3 regions of the Priestia sp. FSL W8-0524 genome follow, and region 3 is predicted to be linked to each of the others. Evidence: riboswitches for the same ligand, from Rfam matches in the RefSeq annotation. Region 3 holds a riboswitch; each other region holds the start of a gene.
What was found. A riboswitch is a leader RNA that binds a small molecule or an ion and turns the genes downstream of it on or off. The one in region 3 is predicted to bind S-adenosylmethionine.
Positions count from the first base shown of each region.

Region 1: it holds a riboswitch for S-adenosylmethionine, as region 3 does, so the genes downstream of both, metK (methionine adenosyltransferase) here and NST66_RS04635 (hypothetical protein) in region 3, are expected to answer to the same signal.
Region 2: it holds a riboswitch for S-adenosylmethionine, as region 3 does, so the genes downstream of both, NST66_RS19045 (hypothetical protein) here and NST66_RS04635 (hypothetical protein) in region 3, are expected to answer to the same signal.

Region 1 covers NZ_JBBOUG010000001.1:4,518,839-4,524,939, reverse strand. The annotation lists gene NST66_RS23600 (ABC transporter ATP-binding protein) at 1-292, opposite strand, end outside; gene NST66_RS23595 (ABC transporter substrate-binding protein) at 294-1,292, opposite strand; gene NST66_RS23590 (alpha/beta hydrolase family protein) at 1,485-2,267, shown strand; gene NST66_RS23585 (DUF2584 domain-containing protein) at 2,322-2,564, shown strand; gene pckA (phosphoenolpyruvate carboxykinase (ATP)) at 2,599-4,188, opposite strand; SAM riboswitch class I at 4,562-4,679, shown strand; gene metK (methionine adenosyltransferase) at 4,812-6,014, shown strand; gene NST66_RS23570 (glycosyltransferase family 4 protein) at 6,048-6,101, opposite strand, start outside.
Region 2 covers NZ_JBBOUG010000001.1:3,624,843-3,630,943, forward strand. The annotation lists gene NST66_RS19030 (TerD family protein) at 1-2,084, shown strand, start outside; gene alaP (alanine permease AlaP) at 2,150-3,553, opposite strand; gene NST66_RS19040 (DUF1540 domain-containing protein) at 3,870-4,028, opposite strand; gene NST66_RS19045 (hypothetical protein) at 4,129-4,467, opposite strand; SAM riboswitch class I at 4,537-4,638, opposite strand; gene NST66_RS19050 (hypothetical protein) at 4,760-5,056, shown strand; gene NST66_RS19055 (GNAT family N-acetyltransferase) at 5,069-5,515, opposite strand; gene NST66_RS19060 (hypothetical protein) at 5,597-6,037, opposite strand.
Region 3 covers NZ_JBBOUG010000001.1:937,604-943,704, reverse strand. The annotation lists gene NST66_RS04655 (GNAT family N-acetyltransferase) at 64-510, opposite strand; gene NST66_RS04650 (CotG/ExsB N-terminal domain-containing protein) at 624-971, shown strand; gene NST66_RS04645 (VOC family protein) at 1,119-1,916, shown strand; gene NST66_RS04640 (M20/M25/M40 family metallo-hydrolase) at 1,935-3,548, opposite strand; gene NST66_RS04635 (hypothetical protein) at 4,014-4,256, opposite strand; SAM riboswitch class I at 4,325-4,426, opposite strand; gene NST66_RS04630 (amidohydrolase) at 4,490-5,644, opposite strand; gene NST66_RS04625 (GNAT family N-acetyltransferase) at 5,692-6,101, opposite strand, start outside.

The DNA of each region.
Region 1 (6,101 bases), 3.6 Mb from region 3:
AAATATTTTCTTTAATGGTTTTCCACGGAAACAAATAATCTTGTTGAAGCATATAACCGATGTTTGGAACTGATGTTCCGATATTTTCACCGTCTATTGTGACAGAGCCTGACGTTGGTTCAATCAAGCCTGCAATAATCGATAGAAGCGTCGTTTTTCCACATCCGCTTGGGCCGAGAAAGGAAACGAATTCTCCTTCTTCAATAGACAAATTAATATGTTCAAGTGCAGTGGTAGCAGACTTTGTCGTAAGGTACATATGTTGAACATCTTGAATGTGAAGTTTTGTCATATTACTCCCTCATTGCATCTTTTGCGAATTTTGTGTTGACTAGCTTGCTGTGATCAATGTGTCTTGGAAGTTCTCCAGATTCGTCCATGATTGTTTGTAAATGATCCCACTCTTTTTGATCTAATAAAGGGTTAGTTGCAAAGGATTTTTGGGATTTATAGCGGTCAATAACCGTTTTTAGCGTGTCTTTAGGTGTATCTTCAAAATACGGTGCAACCACTTCAGCAATTTCATCTGTGCTATGTGTATTCACCCATTTTTGTGCTTTGTAAATAGCTCGAGTAAATTTAGCTGCTGCTTCAGGGTTATCTTTTAAATAGCTTTCTTTGGCCATAAATGTTGTATAAGGAACTGTTCCTGATTCTTTTCCGAAGGAAGCAACGATATGTCCTTTTCCTTGTTTCTCTAAAATACTAGCCGTTGGCTCAAATAATTGAACGTAATCTCCAGTACCAGAAGCAAAAGCATTCGCAACGTTAGCAAAATCAATGTTCTGAACGAGTTTTACATCTTTTTTAGGATCAATATTATGCTGTTTTAACACATATTCCCCTACCATTTGCGGCATGCCGCCTTTGCGTTGACCAAGAAACGTTTTGCCTTTAAGCTGATCCCATGAAAATTGATCGACCTTTTTACGTGCTACTAGAAATGTTCCGTCGGTTTGGGTTAGCTGTGCAAAGTTGATGACGGGATCACTAGACCCTTGTGCATATACGTAGATTGACGTTTCCGAGCCGACTAAGGCGACGTCGATGCCATCAGATAAAAGTGACGTCATTGTCTTATCTCCGCCCCAAGTTGTTTTTAAATCTACCTTTAGTCCTTCTTCTTCAAAAAAGCCTTTTGAAATAGCGACGTACTGGGGAGCATAAAAGATAGAGCGAGTTACTTCGCCGACACGAACCGTTTGTACAGATGTTGTTTTGCTGCAGCTAATTAGTGGAATGAGTAAAATCATAATAGCAAGCAAAGAAAAAAGCCATTTAATTGGTTTCATAAAGCAAACCTCCTTAAAGTAATAAAATATTTTATGATAATGTATGTAAAGAAGTGGAAGAAGGTGAGTGCCTATATAACTATGTGGAAAATCAAAGAAGTAGTAGTCAACGACTGAAAGTAAACCTTAGCGGAAGAAAGTAAACCTTAGCGGAAGAAAGTAGGCTAGTTATATAAAGAATGGAGGAAAAAAATGAAAGATGGAACAATTCTTCATAAACAGCGTTTCCCATCATCAAATCCTCGCGTGACGCTGTGGGTGATTACATATGCATGTCAAGGGCTTAAGATTAAAGGAATGCTTGCAGAGCCAAAAGAAAAAGGAATGTATGACGGCTTTTTATACTTAAGAGGAGGTATTAAGAACGTAGGAACGGTTCGCCCTGCTCGACTCATTCAATTTGCTTCACAAGGTTTTATTGTGATGGCTCCGTTCTATAGGGGAAATCAAGGAGGCGAAGGAAACGAAGATTTTGCAGGAGATGATCGTTACGATGCTTTTGCTGCTTACGATTTACTGAAACAGCTCCCTAACGTCCACCATGACCGCATTCATATTTTTGGGTTTTCACGAGGGGGAGTGATGGCTTTACTCACAGCCATTGAAAAAAAAGACAGCCGTTCTCTTGTGCTATGGGGAGGCGTCACGGATATGGTGCTGACATATGAAGAAAGAGAAGATTTAAGAAGAATGATGAAGCGGGTGATTGGAGGAACTCCTTCTAAATATCCTGAAAGATACGAATGGAGGACACCTTTGCATCGTGCTCATCTCGTCGAGCCGCCGGTCTTGCTTATTCATGGTTTAGAAGATAAAAACGTCTCAATTGATCATTCCTATCAGCTCGAATCTAAACTAAAGAAGTCCAATAAAAAAGTTACCAGCTGGTATTTTGAAAACTTTCCACATGCTTTTCCACCAAAAGAAAACCGAGAAACGGTAAAGAAGTTAACGAAGTGGATGAAAGCGCAATAAAAGATATGCTACGATAGAAAAAACAAGTAGAATAACAGTGAGGAGTGAGAGAAAATGGGGATGCCGCTAGAATTAAATACAATGATTGTGACAAAAGGCAACGAAAAGCGTGTAACAGATAACATTTTTCAAGTTGAGAAAAAAGGATATCGTTTGTATCCGTTGGATATTCCATTAAACATTCACAAAACGAAAAATGGAGAATGTATTGGAACTGCTGTTGTGCGTAAGGTAGAAATGGAGCAGGAAAAAACCATTGTCACATATGAACTGACAAAATTACATTCGACTAACTAAAAAACCGATCGTCTATAAGACGATCGGTTTTTTATTAGACTCTAGGTCCGCCTAATGTTGAAATGTCCGATGCTACATCATTAAAACGCTTGAAGTTCGCTTTGAATTTAGCGGCAAGTTCAGTTGCTTTTTGGTTATAAGCTGTTGCATCGTTCCATGCTTTAGAAGGCTGAAGCACTTCATCAGGAACTCCCGGAACATGAGTTGGAATCGATAAACCAAAAATAGCATCTGTTACTGTTTCGGTATTAGCTAGTTCTCCTTCAAGAGCTGCTTGAACCATAGCTCGAGTGTAACTTAACTTCATTCGTTCACCCACGCCGTATTCACCGCCGGTCCATCCAGTGTTTACAAGGTAGACATTTACGTTATGTTCATCGATTTTCTTTCCTAGCATTTCTGCATAAGTTGTTGGAGCAAGAGGTAAGAAAGGCTCACCAAAGCATGTAGAGAAAGTAGCCTGTGGCGATGTTACGCCGCGCTCTGTTCCAGCTAACTTACTAGTGTATCCGCTCAGAAAATGGTACATCGCTTGTTCTTTTGTAAGCTTGCTGATTGGAGGTAAGACGCCGAAGGCATCAGCAGTTAAAAAGACAATAGCTGTAGGGTGCCCAGCAACGCTTGGCAATACCGTATTATCAATAGAGTCAATTGAATAAGCGGCACGAGTATTCTCTGTTAAACTATTATCATTGTAATCTGCTACTTTCGTATTTTGATTCAACACTACATTTTCCAGTACTGCGCCGAAGCGAATTGCATTAAAAATTTGCGGTTCTTTTTCTTCGGAAAGCTGAATGCACTTCGCGTAGCAGCCTCCTTCAATATTAAATACACCAGAGCTTGACCAACCGTGCTCGTCATCTCCGATTAAACGACGGTTTGCATCAGCAGAAAGCGTTGTTTTACCCGTTCCAGATAAACCAAAGAATAATGCAACGTCACCTTCTTCTCCTACGTTAGCAGAACAGTGCATGGATAGAATATTGTTTTGAGGAAGCAAGAAGTTCATCACTGAAAAAATGGATTTTTTCATTTCACCAGCGTATTCAGTTCCTCCAATTAGCACAATGCGTCGCTCTAATGAAAGAATAATGAAGGTTTCCGAATTCGTCCCGTCTGTTTCAGGGTCAGCTTTGAACGTTGGAGCTGCTACAATTGTAAACGGCTTCACATCATCATTTGTTTTTTGTTCAGCTGAAGGGCGAATGAATAACTGCTGAGCGAATAGGTTGTGCCATGCAAATTCATTAACTACTTGAATTGGTAACTGATACTTTTTATCAGCTCCAGCATATCCATTAAAAACAAAAAGTTCATCCTGCTTCTTTAAGTGGGTTAAGACTTTTTTGTATAGCGCATCGAATCGCTGAGCAGAAATTGGCTGATTGACGGGTCCCCATTCAACCGTTTTTGAAGATACAGCATCGCTTACAATAAATTTATCCAAAGGAGAGCGACCTGTATATTTTCCGGTTTCGACTGACACAGCACCTGTAGAAGTCAGCGTTCCTTCGCGTCGAGCTAGAATTTTTTCAACAAGTTGTGGAACAGATAATTGGTGTTTTGTTGTTTTTAATTGAAGCAAACCATTTAATTCGATAGACATATCAACAGTACTCATGTGCACTACCTTCCTTTTTAGCTATTATTTATTCATTAATGTTTGAAATTTATAATTAGTATAACACATTTATTTAATTATTCTATACTATTTAACTAAAAATGTTTGTGTATTATAAAAAAATGTACGTTATACCTATTTTAGACACATGTATATGTGCTAGAAGCGAAAAAAGTGAAGCTATTTCAAGTGAAAGCCTTTTTTTGGTCTGTCTTGTTAACCAAACTTCGTGATCATTCTTAATAAGGTATACTATTTTTAAATTTGAGTATGTTACATTAAAACAGATTCAAACATAAAGAGATGATTTCCATTTGAATGTTGTTGACAGTGAAGCGCTTTTTCATGTATTATATGTCCTTGAACGGATACTCTCTTATCCCGAGCTGGTGGAGGGACAGGCCCTGTGAAACCCAGCAACCATCGTCATTTTTTTGTGTAGACGATAAGGTGCTAACCTGATGCAAGGGCACAACCTTGATCGATAAGAGTGAAAGGCTTATGTAGAATTTGATACCTTTCCTCGATACAAGGAAAGGTTTTTTTATATTTTTTAACGTGTAATGAAAATAAGGGAATGAGTACCGTATCACAATGTATCGTATTTATAAGGAGGAAAACTGATGTCAACACAACGTCGTCTGTTCACGTCAGAATCTGTTACAGAGGGACATCCCGATAAAATTTGTGACCAAATTTCTGACTCAATTCTTGATGCTATCCTAGCAAAGGATCCAAATGCTCGTGTTGCTTGTGAAACAAGCGTAACAACTGGTTTAGTTTTAGTAAGCGGTGAAATTACAACTTCTACTTACGTGGATATTCCTAAAACAGTTCGTGAAACAATTAAAGGAATTGGCTATACTCGTGCAAAATACGGATTTGATGCTGAAACTTGTGCAGTATTAACATCTATCGACGAGCAGTCAGCTGATATCGCTGCTGGTGTAGACCAAGCGTTAGAAGCACGTGAAGGTCAAATGTCCGATGAAGAAATCGAAGCAATCGGAGCTGGAGACCAAGGGTTAATGTTTGGTTATGCATGTAACGAAACAAAAGAATTAATGCCTCTTCCAATTTCATTAGCTCATAAACTTGCTCGCCGTCTAACAGAAGTACGTAAAGAAGAAATTCTTCCTTACCTTCGCCCGGATGGTAAAACACAAGTAACAGTTGAATATGATGAAAACAACAAACCTGTTCGCATCGATACAATTGTTATTTCAACTCAGCATCACCCAGAAGTAACGTTAGAGCAAATTCAACGTAACTTAAAAGAATATGTAATTAATCCAGTTGTTCCAAATGAGTTAATTGATGAAAATACAAAGTATTTCATTAACCCAACAGGACGTTTCGTAATCGGCGGCCCTCAAGGAGATGCTGGTTTAACTGGTCGTAAAATTATCGTTGATACTTACGGCGGATATGCTCGTCACGGCGGCGGTGCATTCTCTGGTAAGGACGCAACAAAAGTAGACCGTTCAGCAGCTTATGCAGCTCGTTATGTTGCGAAAAACATTGTAGCAGCTGATCTTGCTGATAAATGTGAAGTACAACTAGCATATGCAATTGGTGTTGCACAGCCAGTATCTATTTCAATTGATACATTCGGTACAGGAAAAGTTTCTGAAGAAGTACTAGTAGATGTAGTACGCAAAAACTTTGACCTACGTCCAGCAGGCATCATTAAAATGCTTGATTTACGTCGCCCAATTTATAAGCAAACAGCAGCTTACGGTCACTTTGGTCGTACAGATGTGGAGCTTCCTTGGGAGTTCACAGACAAAGCTGAAGCATTAAAAACTCAAGCTTTAGCTAAATAATAAAAAAAATCTCCGTGAAAACGGAGATTTTTTTTATGCCCATTGAATACCTTCAGCAGATTTTTCTACGACATCTTCATATTCTGA
Region 2 (6,101 bases), 2.7 Mb from region 3:
ATATTTTTTTAAGAAGACAGTCTAAAGTAATTGTGAAGCAAGGATCAGATATATTACCCCCTGCTTATGTAGCTTCCATGTTAAAAAACATTGAGGCATTAGGATTTACAGCTTCAACTTCTTTAATTGATCGGTTACTCACTCTTCCGTTCTACGAATTTATGTCTTTTTATGAGCAGCTTCTCTTATCTTTAAAAAGACTTGTTGGCGCTCATGTCAAATATAAACCGATGTATCCTAACTTTCCAAACGAAGTCATGCAAGCTTCCGAAGCAGAACTATACATAAATGCCGTACTTCACTATCTGACTGGGGTTTTACCAAACAGTGAAAAACAAGATGTTTTTCCACTGTTAGATACTACAGATTTACGGATTATTGACCTCGGAACAGATGAAGAATTTGACCTTATGATATGCCAATTAATTGGTGCCAATACCTCATTATCGCAAACGGATCGAGCAGACATCGAATGGTCTCTTATCAATTTACCGGCATTAGATCTACTTCCAGCAGTCATTCCTCAAAAAGAAAATGCTGCATTTGTTAGCTCAGTGTTAATTAAGACAAAAAAACTACCTATTGATGTCTTGTCTTCTTATTTTAAAACAGCAACAGATGTCTTACGTTTGGCAACCGCTTTATCTGATGGCGATATTAGCCTTTCATCACCCACTTTATTTAAGAAGTTTAGTCGTTTTGAACGCCGAAGCTTGTTGCAGCTGCTAGAAAGCACTCCAAACGTAGAAGAAGATATGTTTCGTTATAAAGTAAAGTGGATTCGTTTAGGTGAAATTTTACATCCTGGAGAATACAAACATCGATTTCCTCATGCTGCTAAAGGATTCGATACTGTTCGGAATCATAAAAGACCATTGACGTTCTATAGTAAATTAGAGAAAGCACTCGAGCAACAAGACGTCTCAAAAGCAGTTTCACTTTTAGAAAAACGTCCAGGTGACTTTGCTAGACGAATTGACCATTTGCTGCGCTTATCTACTGGGGAACAAGAAGCTGCTTCTATTATTACAGCATTTGCAGCGGTCGCTCATCACGTCTCTACGCCAGTACTGCTTCAGCTCTATTCACATATGAAACATCGACATCATAGACAAGATATGCGCGTAGTGTTTCCAAAAGGGAATGTGTCCAAAGTAATGGCGCTTGATAATCCCTTACCCTCTCTTCGTAAAAATCTTTGTGATGGTGTAATAGATGCATGCAAAGATGCTTTACATGACCGTTTTGCTAAGTTGCCACCTCTTGGAAATGTATGGCTTGATGAACGTTTGCGTGAACAAACTATACCGTTTTCACAGCGTTCAAGCAGCAAAACATTAAAAACGATTAGCAGGGGAAGTAAATTAACAATTCCTGAAGGCGATACGCTTCGTTTTTTCATTTGGTGGAAAGAAGGCTTTGCAAATGGTGAACATACCGGTAGTGTAGATATTGATTTATCTGCCGGAATTTACGATGAAAACTGGCAGTATAAAGAGCATATTTCTTATACAAACTTATCTTCAAAAAGCTTCAAAGCTTTTCACAGCGGAGATATTACATCTGCTCCTAACGGGGCATGTGAATTTATTGACTTGCATATCCCTACGATTCTAAAAAAAGGCGGCCGTTATATATTGATGAACGTTTATTCATTTTCTGTCCAGCCTTTTGTTATGCTTCCCGAATGTTTTGGAGGATGGATGATGAGACAGCACATAGAGTCCGGCGAGATATTCGAACCTTCTACCGTACAAAATAAAGTAGATCTTGCTAGTGATTCCACCATCTCCATCCCTTTAATTTTTGATTTACAAGAGCGAAAATTAATCTGGACGGATATTTCGCTGCATCACCATGTTGAATTTGAAAATAATCTTGAACAAAACAATGGTTCGGTCTCTCTTATGGGAAAAGCCATGACAAAGCTGTTAAAGCCAACGCTTTATGATCTTTTTTCATTTCACGCACAAGCTAGAGGAACACTTGTCCATGACAAACAAAAAGCTGACACTATTTATTCGCTTGATGAAGGTGTTACTCCTTATGATATTGAAACAATTATTGAAACCTACCTAAACTAATTATTTATAGGAAAGTAAGAACAAATAAACGAAAAGACCTCTTTCCAAGAAAGAGGTCTTTTCGTTTACTTCACTAGCTTTTGCTCAGTCCCAGCTGAACCTTGACTTCGTTTATGAAATCCTTTTGCGTAGTACGCGATAATAAGACCGATAAACCATAGTGGTCCGATAACAACTGCAATTCTTGTATCTGGATTGTACGCCATAAGAACAACCACCAGCGCTAGGAACGCAAGTGACACATAAGACGTTAACGGAAATAAAGGCATTTTGTATTTTAACTTTGCCTCTTCACCTTTTTTTAGCGTTTTGCGATACTTAATTTGAGAAAGCAAAATAATTCCCCATGTCCAAATCGCACCGAATGTTGCAATGCTTGTTACCCACGTAAATACTTTGGCAGGCACAATGTAGTTTAACGCTACTCCGACTAATAACGCACCTGCTGATGCTAAAACAGCTTTTCCAGGTACGCCGCCTTTTGTCAGCTGACCGTATCCTTTTGGCGCTTCTCCGTGCTCTGCTAAGTTAAACAGCATACGGCCTGTACTAAAAATACCGCTGTTACAAGAAGAAAGAGCTGCTGTTAGCACCACAAAGTTAATAATGCCTGCCGCTGCTGGAATCCCGATTTTTTCAAATGTTAATACAAACGGGCTTCCCTGTGAACCAATTTCTTGCCAAGGATAAATCGACATAATGACAAATAATGCACCAACGTAGAAAATAAGAATACGCCAAAAGACCGAATCAATCGCTCTTGCTAGAGATTTTTCTGGATTTTTCACTTCTCCCGCGGTAACGCCGATCATTTCAATTCCTAAATATGCAAACATAACCATTTGCAGCGACAGTAAAATACCTTTGAATCCGTTCGGGAACAGCCCGCCGTTGTCCCATAAGTTTTTAATACCCGTCGCAACGCCGCCGTTCCCGATTCCAAACACAATCATTAATAATCCAACGGCAATCATTAACACAATCGCTAAAATTTTAATAAGTGCAAACCAAAATTCCAGTTCACCATATGCCTTAACAGCTAAGAAGTTAACTGTTGTCATGATGACAAGCGCCGATAACGCCCAAATCCAGTTTGGTACATCCGGATACCAATATCCCATATAAATACCAACGGCTGTAATTTCAGCCATACATGTTACAACCCATAAAAACCAGTAGTTCCAACCTGTTAAATAACCAGCAAGGGGCCCTAAATAGTCGCGCGCGTACTTGCTGAATGAACCTGCAACAGGTTTTTGAATCGCCATTTCTCCAAGTGCTCTCATAATAAAAAACATAATCATTCCGCTAAATCCATACGCCAATAATATTCCCGGCCCTGCTAATTTAATAGCAGATGCAGATCCAAGAAACAGCCCTACCCCTATGGCTGCTCCTAAGGACATCAGCGTCACATGTCTTTCTTCTAACCCGCGTTTCAATTCTTTCCCCTGAGTTTTCCCCTGCATAAACGTCTCCCCTTTTTCCAATCTGTCAAAACGAGATGAATACAGCTTTTTTGTTAGCGCTTTCATATAAATTTATGCTAAAAGTCAGCTAGGCTGTATATTTTTATTCTATCACCTTTCTCTCGTTTTTCTTTTGTCGAAAAACAAAAAAATTATCGTATCATTTTGTTTAAACGCACAATTAGACGTAGACACTGCTTTTTTACTATGTATTTATTATCGCACCTAAGTAATAGTATTTTTTAAAAAATAGAAAAACGCCGACTCAACTCCGTCAGCGCATCGTTCATTTTATGCTTTTTTATAAAACTAGCAGTTATCTCGCGGGTTCAAAAGTTTTACAGCCAGGTTCTTCCGTTTCAGAAACATGGTGACTACTTTCAGGACTCACAACGTAAATGGACTCTGCACTGCATTTATTTCCCGATTTCCAATACATGCACTCATTCACTTCACATAATACACCTTGGGCCACTGTTATCCCTCCTTTTTTTGTCTTATCTATTTACTACCCGAAATAGAACGCTTCTAACATTTACATGCAAAAAAACCGCTTGTTTATCAAGCGGATCCTTTTACTGCGTGTGTTCAACATACTGTTTTTTAGCTAAATATAATTCACGACTCAGCGTGATCCGCCGTTCTCTCAAGTTCCTTAATTTAACTTGAAACTGTTCATTAGTTGGCTCTTCTTGAATTAAGCGATACGTAAAAGAAATATCTTCATTTAACTGTTTAAAATCTTCCCATATTTCTTGAACGAGTGCGGATTGTTTGTCTTCAAATGAACGATTTTGCTTCGTTTTTAGCGCGGCTAAAATTTCCTGCTGCCACGTTTCGTCTTTTAGTTCTTTTGCTAACAAGTATAGATCTAAATAATCATCAACGCTTAGCGCCTGTTGTGTATTTTTCAATGTCATCACCTTTTCTATACGAAATGTTTCTTCCTAAGAAGAGGATTTCATCATAGAAAAAGATTCCTCTTCTTATCTGTCAGAGCTAGGCTATGCTGGAATTAGCACCATTCAATAATTGTGGTTGCTGAGGCTTCAAAGGGCCAGTCCCTCCACCTCTCTAGATAAGAATATTTCGTTTTTAAATTATTTCTGACTATTCTAATATGTTTTATATGTTATGTCAATAGCTTTTCAATAAAAAGAAAAAAGAAGTAAAATATGGTATGCTTTCATAAAGGATGGTGAGCACATGAAACGATATATGTTATCTGCTTTTTTGGGAAGCTTGCTGCTGCTTCTCAGCATTGCTTTTTCATCTACTTTCCATATTGCAATTGTCAAAACAACCGGAAGCATTGGAGGGATTATTTTAGCAGCAGCGGCTTTGATTATGAACGCACTTGAAGATCCCCCCTCCTCAGATCATACAGGTAGAGGAGCTGTTGAAGTACTAGATAAAGGCGCTGTTTGGGCTACTTATTTACTTTTACTTTCATTACCGAACCTCATCGCATGTATAACATCTTATGTTTTATGGACTCGCTGACATTCACCAACATTACGGACGTTTTGCCACCTGTAGGCTCATTGATATTTGTTTATCTACAAATCCAAGTTCACGGTACACATGCTGTGCAAAATTCCCAGCATGAACGCTGAGTCTGATTTCAGGGTATCCTTTGATAGACAATTCATCAATTGCTTTTTGCATTAACGGCTTGGCTAGACCTTGCCCGCGGTATTCTGGTAAAACATATAACTCGTAGATAAAGCCAATTTCTGCTTTTGAAAAGAAGTCGGCAGATGGACCGACAAAAACCCAGCCTGCAAGTTTATTTTCTTGTCTAGATACTAAATAATAACACCCTTTTTCAAGGGCATTATCAATTAGTTCATTTACGCGTTCAGTTGACGGTTGAAACTGATGCGTTGTTCCTTCAAACAGCGCATCAGCAGATTTCGTCCGAATTTCCTGTATTTCTTCTTCAGTAGCTTTTGCAATCATCACAATCTCTCCTTTCGTGTTCGTTTTCCACATACAGAGATAAATTCCTGCAAAAAAAAGTCTTCGCCTAAGCGAAGACTTTTATTTAAATTCAAAATGTTCTTGATGGTTGCCTTGTTCATCCGTCCAGTTAATCATGATGTCTAAGCCTGCCGCTTTTCCAGGAACAGCAAAATTGGCATAGCGAAAACGCTGACCGCTTTTGCTTAAGTTAGACCTTTCAATAGGAGAAAACAAGCTGTATTTCGCCTTATTTTTTCCTTCGTGCCGAAAAGCTTGGACCTGCACACGCTCTACGTCTTTTCCAATGTTTTCAACGGTTAATCCATATGTATGATAGACGTTATTTTTCCACTTTAGCTGATTATCTCCCGTCATGCTCGCTTTTGTCAGTTCGACCGACCATTGTTCAGATGATTTCTTCATTGGAAGTTTCTCAATCGAAAGAGCGCTGACATGAATGGTTGCAAAAGCAAGCCAAACAAAACAAAAAGTGCTGACTGTATAAAGTAGTCTTTTCATAGATTTTGATCTCCTTAGAAATTTTAGTAGTAGCATCTCCTATTACCTTAAAAATTATGATAAA
Region 3 (6,101 bases):
ACAGCCGATTCCTACTAGCTCATGTAGCCAATTTGTTAGTCTTTGGATTAATCTAGCTATGTCTCAATCTCTTTTCATCGTTACTAACACAAGATTATCCGCAGCTGCAGTGTGTTTTATAATTGAAAACCGATGAGCTTCGTATAGCTTAATCGCAGGTGTATTTTTTTCGGCTGTGGAAACCATACACTCACATTCTGAATATCTTTGAAGTACATATGTTAAAAGACGGCTTCCGATTCCTTTTCGAAAGTAACGAGGACGCACAACAAGGCGGCAAATCGTTAATCGCTCATTTTCTTTTTCAAACGACAGCACGCCTGCTAGCTTACCTTCAATTATTTCTCCGATAAACACTTCCTTGCTTTTCATAACATCTTCTTTGCTTTCTGTAAGCTGAGGAATATCTGAAAAGCTAATGAGCCTTGCTTCTTCTTGATAAGCTTCTACTTGCACAGCTACTATTTGAAGAGCGATATCCACTCTTTGATGTTCGAGGATTTGAAGCATGAAAACCACTCCATTTCTTTCACAAATTTAGACAAATTCCATGTTTTCACTATATCCAAACACCTTCCTTGTACATATTGTATTATGTACCGAATTAGCCAGGAGGTGTTTATATGCATATCACTGCTGAAAGAATTAGAGAAGCAACAGAAGCACTTGCTTCTACTGAGCTTGAAACATTTATGTACCAAGAGCCAACTGCTCTTCACAGACGTTCTCGTCGTCGTTCTACTCGTCGTTCTACTCGCCGTTCTACTCGCCGCACTACTCGTCGCACTACTCGTCGCACTACTCGCCGCACTACTCGTCGCACTACTCGCCGTTCTACTCGTCGCACTACTCGCCGTTCTACTCGCCGTTCTAGCCGTCGCCGCTGTCGCTGCGGTTCACCTTGCTGCTCATATCCATGGTTTAATAAATCATTTGGCTGCTGCTTTAAAGGGCATGGCTGCCGTCGCTAACTAACTCTAAAGCAAGCCGAGTCTAAAACATACGCGGCTTGCTTTTTTCAAGATTTTTATTTTACATAATCATTCGTTTTACTCTTCTTAAAAAAGAAAACAAAGTATAATAGTGGGAAAGAATCTCTCTTAAAAGGAGGCCTACCCATGCACTTATCTTTTGATCATCTTGTTCATTTTTCACCTGATCCTATTAAAGCTCAGAAAGAACTAAACGAATACGGAATCAATGTTATTAAAGGCGGTACCCATGAAAAATGGGGCACTTTTAACACGTTGGCTTATTTTCACCTGAGCTATATTGAGTGGCTTGGGCTTACAGATATCGCATTAGCTCAAACAGTTACAGATAATGATCTTATTCAGCAGCTTGTTAACGAACATACGCCGTTTGGTCATTTTGGGCGATTTGCCCTTCGTACAGATGATATGGATTTGCTCATAACCGAGCTGAAAGACAAGGGCTACACTGTAAAAGGCCCTGTAGCGGGGTCTCGTCAAACTAATGATGGAGAAAGACTTCAATGGCAAATGTGTTTTATTGAAGATGACCATGATGCCCTCCCTTTTCCTTTCTTTATTGAGTGGGGTGAACCAGAAGAAAAACGCAAGCCAAAGCTAGCTGCTCTTTCTTCCCATCAAGCCGGTCAGCTGCAGCTAAAAAACATTTACTGTGCTGTACATAACCTTGAAGAATCCATCAGCAAATGGACAAAACTGCTGGACGTTCAGGCTGGCGAAAGCTACAAAGACTCTTTACTTGATGCACGTTGTCAAAAACTATATGTCAATAAAGGAAACCTTATTTTTTGCAGCGGAACACAAGGTGTTGTCCACGATACATTAAAAAAAGTTGGAGAGCGTCCATTTTTGGTTGAATTGGATCACGCTCTAACACCGCAACAAATTACCGTACAAGGAGCTTCTTTTAAATTCAACAAATAAACATCCGCGGGCGGATGTTTATTTCTGTGCTTCTTTTATAGCTTGATAAATGAAGTGAGGCAAAATCTCAAAGGAATACTGAACGTCTAATCTTTCGGTCCATTGATGCGCATCTCTTCCCAGCGGTCCAATGTTCAGCACCGGCATCTTCAGCTCCTCTAGCTCTTCTAGCGGGATATGATATCCTTTATTCCATAGAGGCATATTGGCTACTAACGTGTTAAATGTATGAAGCGGGTGCTGCAGGCTGGCATAGCTTAAATCCGAAATTCCGCCAAAATAACTTTGTTCAACTAGCTCCACTTGGAATTGCTCTTTGGCAGTTGCCTGTACGTTTGACAAAATCTTTTGTACAAAGAGATCATCATGTGAACAAACGGCCGGGTAAAAAGGCGGCGTAAAAAATAAGACTATCATCGGAGCTGCTTCTTTACATAAACCAGCTAAAGAGTTTACTAATTTAATGGTTTTATTTCTGTCATCATCTTCTTGTGCCAAAAGTGCCGCTTCCATTTCTTGCACATATTTTTCACCATGCTGTTTGACTGCATGAGTATAAAGTTCTTCATACGTCCATACGTTCACGTCAAGGGATGAACCCTCCATTCCCACAGCGTACTGCCGAGCAGCTTTATTATAATGTTTTTTTACATTCAAAGCCGCTTTGTCAGCCGATTTCAACAGCAGATCTGTTACTTCTTTAAGAGAGCGGTTTAACATAAATAAATTAAATAATACAACGGCAGAGTGCGGAACTTGAACGGAATACTCTTCTTTTAAATCTTTTTGTATCAGCACAGTAGGAGGTGGACTCGTTTCATCTCTTACTTTTTCGCAAAAATCAACGTTTAGTTCTATTTCTGTTGTTAAATAAGAAGCTAGTAAATTAGCATTCAAACCAGCTAGCGGTTCCCCTACATGAGTTTCTTTTCCATAACACAAAAAGCTTGGCATGATCTTGCCAATCGATCCTGAGTACACATAGTTCGTTTGATCACCAGGATAGCGGCTGAACACTGGTTCTGCATTTAGCATGAGAGAAAAATCCAGCTGATGTTTGCACGCAAGTTCTAAAAGAACAGGCACTGCTTTTCTCATTCCGAGCGAATTTACTTCTTCATCCGGTACCGACAGAAGCAGGATGTTTCCGTCAAACTCTCCGTTGCATGCTCGTTCAATCATACTGATATGCAGAGCAATACCTGCTTTCATGTCCATCGTTCCTCGGCCAAAAAGCCAGTCTCCTTTTATCATATCTTTTTGTACGTGCGCCGGAACTTGTTCCATATCATTATAAAAAGTACTCGTTAACGTATCAGCGTGAAAAGCATCCTTTTTCCACTGTCCATAATCTTGTACATCCACTACGTCGTAATGACTGACTAATACAACTGTTTTATTCGTATTTTTCCCTTCAACAAAAGCTGTGACAATCGATCGCCCGTCTCCTGTTGAATGAAGCTCAACTTGCTCGTTTTTTTGAAAGTAAGGCAGCTTCAATAAATACGCCGCTATCGATTCAGCCATTTCCACTTCTGCCATCGTTCCTGTCACGCTAGGTATAGAAACCAATTCGCTTACAAGCTTCTTTAACTGTTCTTTTGTTTGATACAAAGATGTTTTGTTCGACATACCCTTCATCTCTTTCCTTTTTCTAAATTTTCCATCAAACAAAACGATTCGTCAATCCCTTTGACAGAGACCCTTTCATTCTATCCCTATGTATCATAGTATGCGCTTCCTTGACGCACATGATAAAAAAAGAGTGCGCGGCTAGGGCTAGCACCGCACACTCTTTTTTTACTTTTCGTCATCTTCTAAAAAGTCTAGGATACGATCAATAAGCTGTTCGCTTCCTGCATCGTTTCCATGTTCAAGAGACATTTCCATTTCAATGCTCCTTTCATAAAATATTCTTGTTTTATAACATACCACAATTCATTTCGAATGTAACCTTTAATTTGTGTAAAAATTTCGACAATTTATGATTAATTTTAAAACCTAGTGAGTAATGATTATACCCACCAGATTCTTCAATTGTCAAAAAACATGCTTTCTATTTAAAAACACTTTAAAAATAGAGGCGCGAGCAGACTTCTATAAAAGACAGCCTACTCGCTCAAGCTTGGAACAGCATGATGAATAAATTTCTAGTTCATTTGCTTTTTGTACATCTTTAATATCTATGCCTACAGCATATGTACGAACATGGTTTTCGACCACAATTTCATAAAATGTTTCTAATTCACGATAAGCTACTTGATAATGCTTTCCTAATAATTTTACGGCTTCCTTTAATGCTTTCTCTCCTGTATGTGCTGCAACTGCTGTATGACTCATAAAACCCTCTCCTTTTAGAAAAATAAAAAAAACTCATTTTGCTTTGATGCAAAATGAGTTTTTCACCCGTTTTATCACCCAAAGCACATGCTTTGCTGGTAGGAGCACCTTACATTCGTAGGTTGCTGTGGAGTCAAAGAGCCAGATCTCTCGTCCACTCGTGATAACTTTTTTAATTTAAAATTTATTTTATCAAACAATTCCATCCGCGTAAATAGAAAAATAAAAATATTTTAATTTTTTTGGTAATGGAATGAATTCAAAAAGTCAAAGCTTAGATTAGCAAAATAAGAAGCTGCTACAAGTAATGCCTCTTCATTTAATGAAAAAGAAGGATGGTGCCATTCATATTCTCCAGCCGTACCCATCCATACAAAAAATCCTGGTACACGCTGCTGATATACGGCAAAATCTTCTCCTCCAGGCGATTGTTCAGCTTCTACGACTTGATAACTAAGATTCTCTGCAGCGTTAATAACCAATTTTTCCAGCGTATCATCATTGTTTACTACAGGAAGATACGGATACCATTTAACGTCTACTGAAGCCCCGAAAGCTGCTCCAATCCCTTCAGCAGTTCGTTTCATAAGAGCCGGTATTTTTTCTCTCGCTTCTTCTTGAAAGGTACGCACCGTTCCTTCAAGCGTTACTTTGTCAGGAATGACGTTCCACGAGCTCCCTCCGTGGATTTGAGTTATGCTGACAACAACATTTTGAAATGGGCTGAGATTACGGCTGACAATGGTTTGTAAACTAGTAACAATTTGACCAGCAGCAGCAATCGGATCTACTGTTTTTTCTGGAATACCTGCGTGACCGCCTACTCCTTTGACGTCAATTTCAAAACGATCAACGCTTGCCATTAAAGGTCCCGATTTGACACCAATGGTTCCTACAGGAAGATTCGGTTTGTTATGCATTCCAAATATCGCTTCTACTCCTTCGAGCACACCTTTTTCAACGAGCATTTTTGCCCCAGAAGCCGTTTCTTCGGCCGGTTGAAAGATAAATCGAACCGTACCGCAAAGCTCCTGCTGACGCTCTTTGAGAAGAATGGCTGCTCCGATTATAGAAGCCGTATGAAAATCATGTCCGCATGCGTGCATAACACCGTTCACTTCAGAAGCAAATGGCAGATTGGTTTTTTCTTCAATTGGCAGCGCATCAATATCAGCTCGAATAGCGATAGTAGGTCCCGGCTTTCCTCCCACAATTTCCGCTACTGCTCCCACGTCTAAATGGAATGCATCCGCTATAGAAATATCGTAGTGCTTTAACCACTTTTTAATACGTTTAGTTGTTTCATATTCTTTCATTGAAAGCTCTGGAAACCGGTGCAGCTCACGGCGTATGTCTATTAGCGTATTTAGTAGTAATTGATCTGTCATATTTATCACTCTTTCACATTTCTTAATTTAGACCACTTCTCTATCTTTTACGACAAAGAGTGTACCTCATTGAATTTTTTATAAAGAAATACGGTCGTATAGCCTTGTGCAAGGTGCTTTTCTTTAGCTTGAACATATCCTTTTCGTTCATACATCTCAACTAACCAAGGATGTTCTTTTGCTGTTCCTAAAGACACACCTGGCGATTTAAACGTATTCTTTATTACCTCTTCCTCTACTAGATGCAGCAGCTTAGATCCAACGCCTTTCCTGGCAAGCGACGGGTCCACTGCAAACCACCAAAAATGCGGAACAGCAAACGGACCTGGATGTTCTCCCCAAGGCATTCGTATAGATACAGTGGCAGCGATTCTTTTATCTTCTTCATATACATAGCAAAGGTTTTGAGAAATATTTTTCTTAACGAGGGCAAGATCAGCAGTAGCTGCTAAGAAAG